2 regions of the Streptomyces rubellus genome follow, and region 2 is predicted to be linked to the other one. Evidence: predicted binding sites of a transcription regulator. Region 2 holds the regulator's gene; the other holds the start of a gene.
The links. The regulator HrcA, encoded in region 2, represses chaperone genes, less so after heat shock. The targets are predictions, from matches to a motif close to TTNGCACTCNGNNNNNCNGAGTGCNAA.
Positions count from the first base shown of each region.

Region 1: V1L54_RS03235 (FmdB family zinc ribbon protein) is a predicted target of HrcA. The motif match lies at 4,635-4,661, and genes of this name have one in related genera.

Region 1 is NZ_JAZDCX010000002.1:187,309-194,300, reverse strand. It holds gene V1L54_RS03250 (penicillin acylase family protein) at 1-1,074, opposite strand, end outside; gene V1L54_RS03245 (potassium/proton antiporter) at 1,359-2,846, shown strand; gene V1L54_RS03240 (MFS transporter) at 3,241-4,560, shown strand; gene V1L54_RS03235 (FmdB family zinc ribbon protein) at 4,671-4,991, shown strand; gene V1L54_RS03230 (S-methyl-5'-thioadenosine phosphorylase) at 5,120-5,968, shown strand; gene V1L54_RS03225 (RcpC/CpaB family pilus assembly protein) at 6,231-6,836, shown strand; gene mscL (large conductance mechanosensitive channel protein MscL) at 6,969-6,992, shown strand, end outside.
Region 2 is NZ_JAZDCX010000001.1:454,166-461,157, forward strand. It holds gene V1L54_RS01915 (VOC family protein) at 1-433, opposite strand, end outside; gene hemW (radical SAM family heme chaperone HemW) at 648-1,880, opposite strand; gene V1L54_RS01925 (DUF3097 domain-containing protein) at 1,939-2,784, opposite strand; gene V1L54_RS01930 (MBL fold metallo-hydrolase) at 2,811-3,527, opposite strand; gene hrcA (heat-inducible transcriptional repressor HrcA) at 3,734-4,750, shown strand; gene dnaJ (molecular chaperone DnaJ) at 4,752-5,885, shown strand; gene V1L54_RS01945 (16S rRNA (uracil(1498)-N(3))-methyltransferase) at 5,952-6,701, shown strand; gene V1L54_RS01950 (histidine triad nucleotide-binding protein) at 6,798-6,992, shown strand, end outside.

The DNA of each region.
Region 1 (6,992 bases), on a different contig from region 2:
CATCTGGTACCAGATGGAGGGCAGCTGCGGGGCCAGGTGCGGGTCGTTGGCCAGCAGGGGCTTGTCGGTGGTCGTGTGCTTGCCGTGGACGACCCAGGAGTTGGAGCCGATGCCGCTGCCGTTGGGGCCGAGCAGGGCGGGGAGCCGGTCGAGGACGTCGGAGAGGCCGGTGAGCTGCGTCCGTACGCCGTCGGGGGTGCCGGTGCCGTCGGCGGACCCGTCCGCAGTGCCGGTGCCCTGGGTTCCGGTGCCGTCGGCGGACCCGTCCGCAGTGCCGGTGCCCTCACCGGTGCCCCCGTCCGCCTCCCCGCCGGGAGGAGCCTCGCTCTCGGGGTCGAAGGCCTCCTGGGCGGGGTCCACCGCGCCCTCCCGGACGATCGGCTTGTTCTCCTCGTACGGGTAGTCCGGGTACAGCTCCTCGATCTGCCGCTCCTCCAGCCGGCCGGCGAGGAGGGCGCGGTCGATCTCGTCCTGCATGTTGCCGCGCAGGTCCCAGGCCATGGCCTTGAGCCAGGCGACGGAGTCCACCGGCGTCCACTCCTGCGGCGCGTAGTCGTTGACGAGGCCGAGGGCGGCGTACTCCAGGGAGAGCTCCGCGCCGCCGCGGTCCGCGAGGTAGGAGTTGACCCCCTCCGAGTACGCCAGCAGGTACTTCCTCGTCGTCTCCGACAGCTTGCTCTCGTACTCCTCCTCCGCCACCTTCCGCCAGCCCAGGGTGCGCAGGAAGGCGTCGGTCTCGACCTGGTCCTCGCCGAACATCTCCGACAGCCGGCCGGCCGTCAGATGCCGCCGTACGTCCATCTCCCAGAAGCGGTCCTGGGCGTGGACGTAGCCCTGGGCCCGGAAGAGGTCCTCGGCGCTGTCGGCGTAGAGCTGGGGTATGCCGTGGCCGTCGCGCTTGACGGTCACCGGGGCGGACAGGCCGTCCAGCTGGAGCGAACCGGTGGTCTGCGGGAAGGACGCGCGGACGGTGTCCACGCCCCAGTACGTCCCGTAGCCGAGACCCGCCACGAGCAGCAGCACGACTGCGATCACGGAGAAACGGGCGCGTCGTGAGGTCTTCTTGGCGGGCATCGCTGTCCTTCGCGGGCAGGGTGGGACCAGGAGTGCTGGAGCAACCATAGGACGAGACAGGCCCCGGGTCGGCAGGGAGCCCGGGCAACAGGGCGGCGACCTTCAAGCAATGGTAAATTGTTAGGCAGACAAATGACTTTCGGCGGTCGGAGTCCGGCCGTTTCACCCCTTATGAACGTTCCGCACGCCCGTTCCGCGGGCCCGTCCCGGACGCCCGCCCCGGTACGCCCGCCCGTACGCACGGAAGGACCCGCCCTCTGACTGTCGACCGCCTCAACGAACTCATGCTGATCGGCTCGCTCGTCCTGCTCGTCGCCGTCGCGGCGGTCCGGCTCTCCTCGCGCACCGGCCTGCCCAGCCTGCTGATCTATCTGGGGCTCGGCATCGCCCTCGGGGAGAACGGGCTGGGCATCAGCTTCGACGACGCCGAACTGACCCAGGTGCTCGGCTACGCCGCTCTCGTGGTGATCCTCTCCGAGGGCGGGCTGAGCACCAAGTGGCGCGACATCCGCCCGGTCGCCTCCTCCGCCGCCGTGCTGGCCACCGTGGGAGTCTGCATCAGCGTCGTGATCACCGCGGCGGGCGCCCACTACCTGGTGGGGCTGGACTGGCGGCTGGCGCTGATCATGGGTTCGGTCGTCTCCTCGACCGACGCGGCGGCGGTCTTCTCGGTCCTGCGCCGGCTGCCGCTGCCCCGGCGGCTGGCCGGGACGCTGGAGGCGGAGTCCGGGTTCAACGATCCCCCGGTGGTCATCCTGGTCGTCGCCTTCTCGATGGCCGGGCCGGTGGACTCCTGGTACGTCCTGCTCGGGAACATCGCGCTGCAGCTGGCCATCGGTCTGGTGGCCGGGATCCTCGTCGGAAAGCTCGGCGAGTACGCACTGCGGCACGTGGCCCTGCCGGCCTCGGGCCTGTACCCGATCGCGGTGCTGGCGCTGTGCGTCCTGGCGTACGCCGGGGGCACCCTGGCGCAGGGCAGCGGCTTCCTGGCGACCTACATCTGCGGGATCGTCCTGGGCAACGCCAGGCTGCCGCACCGGCCGGCCACCCGCGGTTTCGCGGACGGCATGGCGTGGATCGCGCAGATCGGGCTGTTCGTCCTGCTCGGGCTGCTGGCCACCCCGTCGGAACTGCTGGACGACTTCGGGGCCGCCCTGGTCATCGGCCTGGTGCTGACCCTGGTGGCCCGGCCGGTGTCGGTCGTGCTGTGCACGCTGCCCTTCCGGCTGCCCTGGCGGGCACAGGCGCTGATGTCGTGGGCGGGGCTGCGCGGCGCCGTACCGATCATCCTGGCGACGATCCCCATGTCCTCCCCCGGGCGGGACAGCGACCGGATCTTCAACATCGTCTTCGTCCTGGTCATCGTCTTCACCCTGATCCAGGGGCCGACCCTGCCCTGGGTCGCACGGAAGCTGGGCCTGGGCGGGAACGAGGAGGCGATGGACCTGGAGATCGAGTCGGCCCCGCTGGAGCGGCTGCGCGGCCATCTGATCTCGGTCGGCATCCCGCGGGGGTCGCGGATGCACAACGTGGAGGTCGGCGAGCTCCGGTTGCCGAAAGGAGCCGCGGTCACCCTGATCGTGCGGGGGGACAGCAGCTTCGTACCGGGACCGACGACCGTTCTGCGGCACGGCGACGAGCTGCTGGTGATCGCCACCGACGAGGTGCGCGAGGCCGCCGAGCGGCGGCTGATGGCCGTGGGGCGCGGCGGCAAGCTGGCGGGCTGGCTGGGGGCGGCGGGCAGCACGGCGCTGGGCGGCTCCCGGCGCTGAGGCACCCGCCCGTCCCGGCCGGCTGCCCGTCAGCCCGGCCGGGACGTCCGCGGCCCGCCCGCCTCCCCTGCCCGCCGGTGGGCGGTGGGTTAACCTGAAACCCGACTTCGTCCGACTTCCGGAGCTCCGACTCCGCCTGATGCAGGGCTGACGCGACCGCCCGGCCGCCCGGCAGTGTGCCGCGCCCGCGGTTCCCGCGTGAGAGGACAGCCCTCGGCCGCCCCCGCGCGGCCGCCGTACGCCCGCCGTACGGCGCCCGGGGCGCGCTACCAGGCGGCAGAAAGGTCAGGTCGTGACCACCACGGTCACTTCCTCGGTCAACCCTGAACCGGATCCCCCCGGCGCGTCCGGCGGCCCCTCCCGGGGCCCCTCCCGGAAGGCCGGCTACCGGGAACTGCTGCGCACACCCGGCGCCTGGACGTTCCTGGTGCCCGGCTTCCTGGCCCGCCAGCCGTTCGCGATGCTGACCCTGGGCATCGTGCTGCTGGTCGAGGACACCACCGGCTCGTTCGGCGCGGCGGGCACGGTGTCCGCGACCGCCGGGGTCGCGATGGCCCTGTGCGCGCCGCGCGCCGGACGGCTCGCCGACCGCTTCGGCCAGCGCGCCGTCCTGCTGCCCGGCATCGCGCTGCACGCCGCCTCCGTCGCCCTGCTGGTCTCGCTGGCCCTGTCCGGGGCCCCGCTGTGGGCGCTGCTGGTGACGGCCGTGCCCACCGGCGCCTCGGTGCCGCAGGTCGGCCCGATGGTGCGGGCCCGCTGGGCGCACCTGCTGCGGGACCGCCCCGGGATGCTGCCGACGGCGGCGGCGCTGGAGTCGGTCACCGACGAGCTGACCTTCGTCCTCGGCCCGGTGCTGGCCACCGCGCTGTGCACCGGGGTGCATCCGGCCGCCGGGCTGGCCGCGGAGGGCGTCCTCACCGTCGTCGGCGGGCTGCTCTTCGCGGCGCGGCGCCGTACCCAGCCACCGGCTCACCGCCGCACCCGGGGCGCCGCGGGCGCCGGGACGGACGGCGGTCCGCACGCGTCGGCGCTGTCGGTGCCGGGCGTACGGGTGCTGATCGTCGCCTTCCTGGGCGTCGGCGCGGTGTTCGGCGGCATGCAGGTGTCACTGGCCGCCTACACCGAGCACATCGGGCAGCCGGGTCTCAACGGCGTGCTGTACGGGATCTTCGCGGCGGGCAACATGCTGGCCGGCCTCGGCTACGGGGCGCTGACCTGGCGGTCGTCCCCGCGGCGGCGGCTGCTGGTCTCGTACGGGCTGCTGGTGCTGGCCACCGCGCCGCTGTGGGCGGTGGACGCGGTGGTGCCGCTGGCCGTTCTCGGGCTGCTGGCCGGCGCGGGCATCGGCCCGAGTCTGATCACCGGTTTCACGCTGGTGGAGCGGCTGACCCCGCCGACCGTCCGCACCGAGGCGTTCACCTGGCTGACCGGGGCGGTCGCGCTGGGGCAGGCCGGGGCGGCGACGGCGGCCGGGCAGCTGGTGGACGGCTTCGGGACGAACGCCGGGTTCGCGGTGCCGCCGCTGGCCACCGCGCTCGCGCTGGTGACCGTCGCGGTACTGCGCGGGCGGCTGGTCCCCGCGGCACCGGACGCCCCGGCGGCGAAGGGGCCGGTCTCCTTCCGTCCGTCCCGCCCGGGGCCCGTCCGGGACCCCGGGCAGGACTCCGGAGGGGACTCCGGAGGGGACTCCGGACGGAGGACGCGGAGCGGGTGACGACACGTGGCGAGGGTCACCGTCGGCCGTCCGCAGTGGACTAAGCCGCCGGAATGCTGCACCATGGTGCGTCGTTAGCACTCCACAGGTAAGAGTGCCAGGAGGAGCAAGTGCCGACCTATCAGTACCAGTGCACCGAGTGCGGCGAGGGCCTGGAAGCGGTTCAGAAGTTCACCGACGACGCGCTCACCGAGTGCCCGAGCTGCGCGGGACGCCTGAAGAAGGTGTTCTCGGCGGTCGGCATCGTCTTCAAGGGCTCCGGCTTCTACCGGAACGACAGCCGCGGCTCCTCGTCCGGCGGCTCGTCGTCTTCGGCCTCGTCGTTGTCCTCGGCCGAGAAGAAGAGCGACAGCTCGTCGTCCTCCTCTTCGTCGGGTTCGTCGTCCTCGTCGAGCGGCTCGTCCTCCAAGGCGGGCTCGACGGCGGCCTGAGGCAGCACGGCGGCTCCACGCCCCGTCCGGCTCCCCAGCGCCGCCGGACCCCGCCGGGCCGCGGCGGGATCCGGTGGGATCCGGTGGGATCCGGTGGCGTACCCGCCGCGCGGGCTAGGGTGACGGCCATGACTTCTCAGGCAGGAAGCGCTCCGCAGGCGGAGATAGGCGTCATCGGCGGGTCCGGGTTCTACTCCTTCCTGGACGACGTGACGGAGCTCACGGTGGAGACGCCCTACGGCCCACCGAGCGACTCCCTCTTCCTCGGCGAGGTCGCCGGGCGGCGGGTCGCCTTCCTGCCCCGGCACGGGCGCAAGCACCACCTCCCGCCGCACCACGTCAACTACCGCGCCAACCTCTGGGCCCTGCGCTCGGTCGGCGTGCGCCAGGTGCTGGGGCCGTGCGCGGTGGGCGGTCTGCGCCCCGAGTACGGGCCGGGCACCCTGGTCGTCCCGGACCAACTGGTGGACCGTACGAAGTCACGCGTCCAGACGTACTACGACGGCGAGGCGCTGGCCGACGGCTCGGTGCCGAACGTGGTGCACCTGACCTTCGCCGACCCCTACTGCGGAGCGGGCCGTACGGTCGCGCTCGCGGCGGCCCGCGGCCGGGGCTGGGAGCCGGTGGACGGCGGCACGATGGTGGTGGTCGAGGGACCGCGCTTCTCGACCCGTGCGGAGTCGCGCTGGCACGCGGCACAGGGCTGGTCCGTGGTCGGGATGACCGGTCACCCCGAGGCCGTCCTCGCCCGGGAACTCGCCCTGTGCTACACCTCGATCGCGCTGGTCACCGACCTGGACGCCGGCGCGGAGACGGGCGAGGGCGTCTCGCACGAGGAGGTGCTCAGGGTTTTCGCGCAGAACGTCGGACGGCTGCGCGAGGTGCTCTTCGACGTGGTGGCCGGGCTGCCGGTGGAGCGGGAGTGCGGATGCGCGGGCGCGCTGGACGGCATGGATCCGGGGATCGCGCTGCCGTAGGGCCGACCCGACTGCCCCACGGACCGCCGTGGGACGGCTGATGGGGCGTGCGGGACGTGTGCGACCCGTGTGGGTGACGGAGTTTTCCACAGCCCGTGGACCGTCCACAGGGTCCGACGGACTCGCGCGGAACCGGCCATCGTGAGGGGGTTCCCTCTCCAAGGCGGTGACCGCGGTGTCCTCCTCCCCCTGCCCCTCCTCTCCGCTCCTCCCCCGGCCCTCTTTCCCTCCGCCGTCCTCCTGTCCGCCTCCTTCCTGTCCCGTGCCGGAGTTCGAACCGGTGCGCACCGGGCGCGGTCTCCTCGGACCGCTGCGGACGGCGGGACGGGGCAGACGTGCGGTGGCCGTCTCCCTCGCCGCGGCCGCCACGGTGGCCGTGGCCTGGGCGCCGCGCGGCGGGCCCGGCGGGGAGTCGGCCCCCTCGGCGCTCCGGCCCGCGGCGGAACGGGCACCGGCACCACCCGCGCCACCCGTACCGCCGGCATCGGCATCGGCCCGGTCCTCGCCCGGGCACGGCGGTGACACGGCGGCCGAGGTCGAGGCCCCGGTGCGGATTCCGGACGCCGCCGTGGTGCGGCTGCTGCGGCCCGGCGACCGGGTGGACGTACTGGCCACCGCCGTCGACGGCACCGCCGCGGGCGTACCGGCCGACCGTCCTGCCCGGACCGTCGCCCGGAACGTGCGGGTGGCCGCCGTTCCCGGTCCCGGTCCGGACGAGCCCGGCTCCGGCGACTCCGGTGCGTCCGGTCTCTCCGGTGCCTCCGGCGAAGAGGCCGGGGCGCTGGTGGTGCTCTCGGTGCCACGGCCCGTGGCGGCCCGGCTCGCCGGGGCCGCCGCACACTCCCGGCTGGCGGTGGTCCTGTGCTGACCTCCACCGATCGGCCGCTCCCGGGGCCCGTCCCGGGCGGACCCGTGAACTGGACAGCCGGCGCGGCGATCATGCAGCGTGTGCTGTGTTCCGCCGGCGAGGGTCGGCGCGCATGTGCAGAGAGGCAGTCCGTTGAGCGAGAAGCAGGGCGTCCTG
Region 2 (6,992 bases):
GCTCGTCCATCGTCCGCAGCACCGCGGCGCCCGCCGCCACCAGCCCCGCCACCTTCTCCTCGACCCGCCGTCTGCGCTCCGCGAGCGGGACCCCGCGCCCGCCGCCGGCCTTCAGGTCGAGGTGCACCCGGTTCTTCACCGTCTTGGGCTCCGGGACCTTCTGGAACCACATGCGCGGCCCCCGCCCCGCCGGATCCGTGATCGACTCGGGCGTCTCGCCGGCGCCGCCGGCCAGCTCGTCCTCGGGCACGCCCATCTCCTGCCAGTACTCCCGCCAGGTGGTGTGCCCGCCGGGCGGGGGCTCGGGCACGTAACCCAGCGCCTCGCACCAGAAGGTGACCAGCCGCCGCGGATCGGCGCAGTCGACCGTCAGCTGCAGCGTCACCGCCGGATCCGCCCGGTCCGCCCGGTCCGCTGTATCCGTCGTCTCCATGCGGGGAGCATCCCAGGAGGGTCTGACAACCGCCCGCCGGGTGCGACGGCGTACCGGTGGGCGGAAAGGCGGCACGAGGCGGGGAACCGCCCTCGTGCCGGGTGCACCCGGGCGGCCCCGGTGTCCGCGCTGAGGGCACCTCCCGGCGGTGGCCGGGGGGGGTGCCGTGTGCCCGGAGGGCCCGGGCCGCCGTGCCCCGGGGAACGCGGGGAACCTAGTCCACCAGGTCGCGCACCACCGCGTCGGCCAGCAGCCGGCCGCGCAGGGTGAGCGCCGCGCGGCCGCGCTCGTACGCGTCCGGGCGCAGCAGCCCGTCGGCCAGCGCCCGCCCGGCGGCCCGCGTACCGGCCGGGGCGAGCACGTCCAGCGGTACGCCGTCCACCAGCCGCAGCTCCAGCAGGATCCGCTCCACCCGCCGGTCGCCGTCGTCCAGCACCTCGCGGCCCGCGCCCGGTGAGCGGCCCTCGGTGAGCGCCTGGGCGTACGCGCCGGGGTGCTTCACGTTCCACCACCGGACGCCCCCGACATGGCTGTGCGCCCCCGGGCCGGCGCCCCACCAGTCGGCGCCGGTCCAGTACAGCTCGTTGTGGCGGCAGCGGGCGGCCCCGGAAGCCGCCCAGTTGGACACCTCGTACCAGGCCAGACCGGCCGCCGACAGCATCTCCTCGGCGATCAGGTAGCGGTCGGCGTGCACGTCGTCGTCGGTCATGGGCACCTCGCCGCGCCGGATGCGGCGGGCCAGCGCGGTGCCCTCCTCGACGATCAGCGCGTACGCCGAGACGTGGTCCGGCCCGGCGCCGAGCGCGGCGTCCAGGGAGGCCCGCCAGTCGTCGTCGCTCTCGCCCGGGGTGCCGTAGATCAGGTCCAGGTTGACGTGCTCGAAGCCCGCCGCGCGGGCCTCGGCCACGCACGCCTCGGGGCGGCCGGGGGTGTGGGTGCGGTCCAGGACGGCCAGGACGTGCCGCCGGGCGCTCTGCATGCCGAAGGAGATCCGGTTGAAGCCCGCCTCGCGCAGGGCGGCCAGGTACGCCGGGTCCACGGACTCGGGGTTGGCCTCCGTGGTGACCTCCGCGCCCTCGGCCAGCCCGAACTCGGCACGGACCGCGGCGAGCATCCGCCCCAGGTCGGCGGCGGGCAGGAGGGTCGGGGTGCCGCCCCCGACGAAGACCGTCTCCACCGGCCGCGGATCGTCCCCGAGCACCTTGCGGGCCAGCCGCACCTCCTCGGCCAGGAGGTCCGCGTAGTTCTCCCGGGAGGAGAGCACACCGCCGGAGCCGCGCAGCTCGCTCGCGGTGTAGGTGTTGAAGTCGCAGTAGCCGCAGCGCGTCGCGCAGTACGGCACGTGCAGGTAGAAGCCGAGCGGGCGGTCCGCGGCGCCCGCCAGGGCGGACGCGGGCAGGGCTCCGTCGGCGGGGACGGGCTCGCCGTCGGGCGGTGCGGAGGGCATGCCGTCCATTGTCCGGCATCCGGCCCGGTACCGGGCGCCGGCACCGGGCGGCACGGGGTCACGGCCCGGCGGGACCGCCCACCGTGACATGGTCGATCAGCCGCTCCACCGGGCCGAGCAGCCCCGGCTCCAGATCCGTGTAGCTGCGCACACAGCCCAGGATCCGCTGCCAGGCCGCGCCGGTGTTCTCCGGCCAGCCCAGCGCCCGGCACACGCCCGTCTTCCAGTCCTGGCCGCGCGGGACGACCGGCCAGGCGTCGATGCCCAGCGCGGACGGCTTCACCGCCTGCCAGACGTCGACGTACGGATGGCCGACCACCAGCACGTCCTCGCCGGTCACCCGCGCGGCGATCCGCGACTCCTTCGAGCCGGGCACCAGGTGGTCCACCAGCACCCCCAGCCGGGCGTCGGGCGTGGGGCCGAACGCCTCGACGACCGCCGGCAGGTCGTCGACGCCCTCCAGGTACTCCACGACGACGCCCTCGACCCGCAGGTCGTCACCCCAGACCTTCTCCACCAGCTCCGCGTCGTGGCGCCCCTCGACGTAGATCCGCCCGGCCCGCGCCACCCGCGCCCGGGCGCCGGGCACGGCGAGCGAGCCGGAGGCGGTGCGCCGGGGCGCGGCCGGGGCGGGCGGGGCCGCCGCCCTCGGCCGCACCAGCGTGACGGTCTTCCCCTCCAGCAGGAAGCCGCGCGGCTCCATCGGGAAGACCCGGTGCCTGCCGAACCGGTCCTCCAGGGTGACGGTGAAGCCCTGCGCCGTCTTCTCGCAGCGCACCACGGCCCCGCAGAAGCCGGTGGTGACCTCCTCCACCACCAGGTCCGGCTCGGCGGGCACCTCGGGCGCCGGGCGCTTCCGCTTCCAGGGCGGGGTCAGGTCGGGGCCGTACTGTCTGCTGCGCATGCGGTCATTGTGTTACGCGCGGGGCCTCACGAAACGCCGAAGCGCCGGGCCAGTCCGTCGCGCTGGGCGCGGACGAACGCGGCGTCCACCACCGCGCCGTGCCCGGGCACGTACACCGCGTCCCCGCCGCCCAGCTCCAGCAGCCGGTCCAGGGCGGCGGGCCAGTGCGCGGGGTGGGCGTCCGGGCCGGCCTGCGGCTCGCCCGACTCCTCCACCAGGTCGCCGCAGAAGACCACCGGCCGCCCGCCGGCCCCGGCGGGCGGCACCAGGACGGCCAGGTCGTAGGCGGTGTGCCCGGGGCCGGCGTTGACCAGCAGCGCCTCCCGGCCGCCCAACGGGACGGTCAGCTCGCCGGGCACCCGGTGGTGCGGGCACACCAGCACGTCGACGGCCTGGGCGGTCTCCTCCCGGTCCGCGCCGTGCCGCACCGCGTCGTCCCGCAGCTCGTCCCGCGAGCGCGCCAGCCACTCGTCGCACCCCACCGCCCCGTAGACCTCCACCCCGGCGAAGGCGGCCGTGCCCAGGACGTGGTCGAAGTGCGGATGGGTCAGCGCCACGTGAGTCGCCGGACGGCCCAGCAGGCCGCGCAGCTCCCGCCGGATCCGCGCGCCCTCGCGAAGCGAGGCCCCCGTGTCCACCACGAGCATCCCGGCGGCACCCGCGACGGCGCCGACCGTGTGGTCCCAGCGGGGCATGCGGTGACGTACGACTCCCGGTGCGAGCTCTTCCCATCCGGCGTCCATAGGGCGACGCTAGCGCCACCGGGCCGGTCGTGCCCGCCGGGCGGCGGGGGCGGGCCGCTCCGCTCCGCACCCGGCTCGACCGCCGCCCTTGCCCTGGCCGTGGTCACCGGCCGTACACTGGCTCAGGGAAACTGGCACTCGCCTGCCGAGAGTGCCAGGGAAGGAACCGGAAAGACGGCCGGACGCCGGACGGGAGGTGCGCCGAAGTGCTCAGCGAACGCAGACTCGAGGTGCTGCGCGCCATCGTCCAGGACTACGTCGGCACCCAGGAGCCGGTGGGCTCCAAGGCGCTGACCGAGCGGCACAACCTGCAGGTCTCCCCGGCCACGGTGCGCAACGACATGGCGGCCCTGGAGGACGAGGGCTACATCGCCCAGCCGCACACCAGCGCGGGCCGTATCCCGACGGACAAGGGGTACCGGCTGTTCGTCGACCGGCTGGCGGGGGTCAAGCCGCTGTCCAAGCCGGAGCGGAGGGCGATCCAGAACTTCCTGGAGGGCGCCGTCGACCTCGACGACGTCGTCGGCCGCACGGTGCGGCTGCTGGCGCAGCTCACCCGGCAGGTGGCGGTCGTCCAGTACCCCTCGCTGACCCGTTCGACCGTGCGCCATGTCGAGCTGCTGCTGCTCGCCCCCTCGCGGCTGATGCTCGTGCTGATCACGGACACCGGGCGGGTCGAGCAGCGCGTGGTGGACTGCCCCGCCCCCATCACCGAGGCGTCGCTGGCGGATCTGCGGGCCCGGCTCAACAGCCGGGTGGTCGGCCAGCGCTTCTCCGAGGTGCCCCGGCTGGTGCAGGACCTGCCGGAGTCCTTCGACGCCGAGGACCGGGGGACGGTCTCCACCGTGCTCGCCACACTTCTTGAGACACTGGTGGAGGAGACCGAGGAGCGGCTGATGATCGGCGGCACCGCCAATCTGACCCGCTTCGCGCACGACTTCCCCCTGACGATCCGGCCGGTGCTGGAGGCGCTGGAGGAGCAGGTCGTGCTGCTCCGGCTGCTGGGAGAGACCGAGGACGCCACCATGACGGTGCGAATCGGTCACGAGAACGCACACGAGGGGCTGAACTCCACGTCGGTCGTCTCGGTCGGTTACGGTTCGGGCGACGAGGCGGTCGCCAAGCTCGGTGTGGTCGGACCGACCCGCATGGACTACCCCGGAACGATGGGAGCGGTACGCGCAGTGGCACGTTACGTCGGACAGATCCTCGCGGAGTCGTAGAGTGGCGACGGACTACTACGCGGTCCTGGGCGTGCAGCGCGATGCCTCGCAGGACGAGATCAAGAAGGCATTCCGGAGGCTCGCGCGCGAGCTCCACCCGGACGTGAACCCGGATCCGAAGACCCAGGAGCGGTTCAAGGAGATCAACACCGCCTACGAGGTGCTCTCCGATCCGCAGAAGAAGCAGATGTACGACCTCGGCGGCGACCCGATGGGCGGCGCCGGGGCGGGCCGGGGCGGCGGCTTCGGCGCGGGGTTCGGGAACTTCTCGGACATCATGGACGCCTTCTTCGGCGCCGCCGCGCAGCGCGGGCCGCGCTCCCGAACCCGGCGCGGCCAGGACGCGATGATCCGGCTCGACATCGAGCTGGACGAGGCGGCCTTCGGCACCACCAAGGACATCCAGGTGGACACCGCGGTCGTCTGCACCACGTGCAGCGGCGAGGGCGCGGCCCCGGGCACGACGGCGCAGACCTGCGACATGTGCCGCGGCCGCGGCGAGGTCTCGCAGGTCACCCGCTCCTTCCTGGGGCAGGTCATGACCTCGCGGCCCTGCCCGCAGTGCCACGGGTTCGGCACGATCGTGCCGAACCCGTGCCCGGAGTGCGCGGGCGACGGGCGCGTCCGCTCCCGGCGCAGCCTGACGGTGAAGATCCCGGCCGGGGTGGACAACGGCACCCGCATCCAGCTCGCCGGCGAGGGCGAGATCGGCCCCGGCGGCGGTCCGGCGGGCGATCTCTACGTGGAGATCCACGAGGTCCCGCACCCGGTCTTCCAGCGCCGCGGCGACGACCTGCACTGCACGGTCACCCTCCCCATGACGGCGGCGGCGCTGGGCACCAAGGTCCCGCTGGAGACGCTGGACGGCATGGAGGAGGTCGACATCCGGCCCGGTACCCAGTCCGGCCAGTCGATCCCGCTCCACCAGCGCGGTGTGACGCATCTGCGCGGCGGCGGCCGGGGCGACCTGATCGTCCACGTCGAGGTCCAGACCCCGTCGAAGCTGGACGCGGAGCAGGAGGAGCTGCTGCGCAGGCTGGCCAAGCTGCGGGGCGAGGAGCGGCCGCTGGGCCAGTTCCAGCCGGGGCAGCAGGGCCTGTTCTCGCGGCTGAAGGATGCGTTCAACGGGCGGTGACGGGCCGTACGCCCGTGCCGTGTCCGTGCCTGTGTCCGCCGTCGCGCCCGTCCGTCCGGAGGCCGTGTGACCGCCCCCGTCTTCGTCGCCGATCCCGGGATCCTGGCCGGGGCCGCCCCCGGCGCCGTCCTGGTGCTGGAGGGGCCCGAGGGGCGGCACGCCGTCTCGGTGCGGCGGCTGCGCCCGGGTGAGGAGGTGGTCCTCACCGACGGCGCGGGCACCGGGGCGTTCGGCACCGTCGCGGCCGTCACGGGCAAGGAGCGCCTGGAGGTCGCCGTGTCCGGGGTGCGCACCGAGCCGGTGCCGCGGCCGGGGATCACCGTCGTCCAGGCGCTGCCCAAGGGGGACCGCGGCGAGCTGGCCGTGGAGACGATGACCGAGACGGGCGTGGACACGATCGTGCCCTGGGCGGCGGCGCGCTGCGTCACCCAGTGGCGGGGCGAGCGCGGGGCCAAGGCGCTGCGCAAGTGGCGGGCCACGGCCCGGGAGGCGGGCAAGCAGTCCCGCCGGCTGCGCTTCCCCGAGATCACCGAGCCGGCCGGCACCCGGCAGCTGCTCCCGCTGCTGTCCGCCGCCGCGTTCGCGGCCGTCCTGCACGAGGAGGGCGCCGAGCCGCTGGCCGCGGCGGAGCTGCCCGCGGACGGGGAACTGGTGCTCGTCGTCGGCCCGGAGGGCGGGATCGCGCCGGAGGAGCTGGCGGCGTTCGCCGGGGCCGGGGCGCGGCCGTACCGGCTGGGGCCGAGCGTGCTGCGCACCTCCACGGCGGGGACGGCCGCGGCGGCGCTGCTGCTGGGACGCACCGGTCGCTGGTCCTGACGCCCGCCGCGCCCCGGGGCGCGGTACGATCTTCGGCGCGTACCGGCTTCACCGCGTACCGACCGATCCGGACCGTTCACAGCGGGAGGCGCCACCGTGGCGGAGGAACCGCAGTCCGACTGCCTGTTCTGCAAGATCGTGGCGGGGGAGGTCCCGGCGGACGTCGTCCACGAGACCGGCACCACGCTCGCCTTCCGTGACATCAACCCGCAGGCCCCCACCCATGTCCTGGTGATCCCCAAGGCGCACCACCCGGACGCCGCCGCGCTGGCCGCCGCGGCCCCGGAGCTG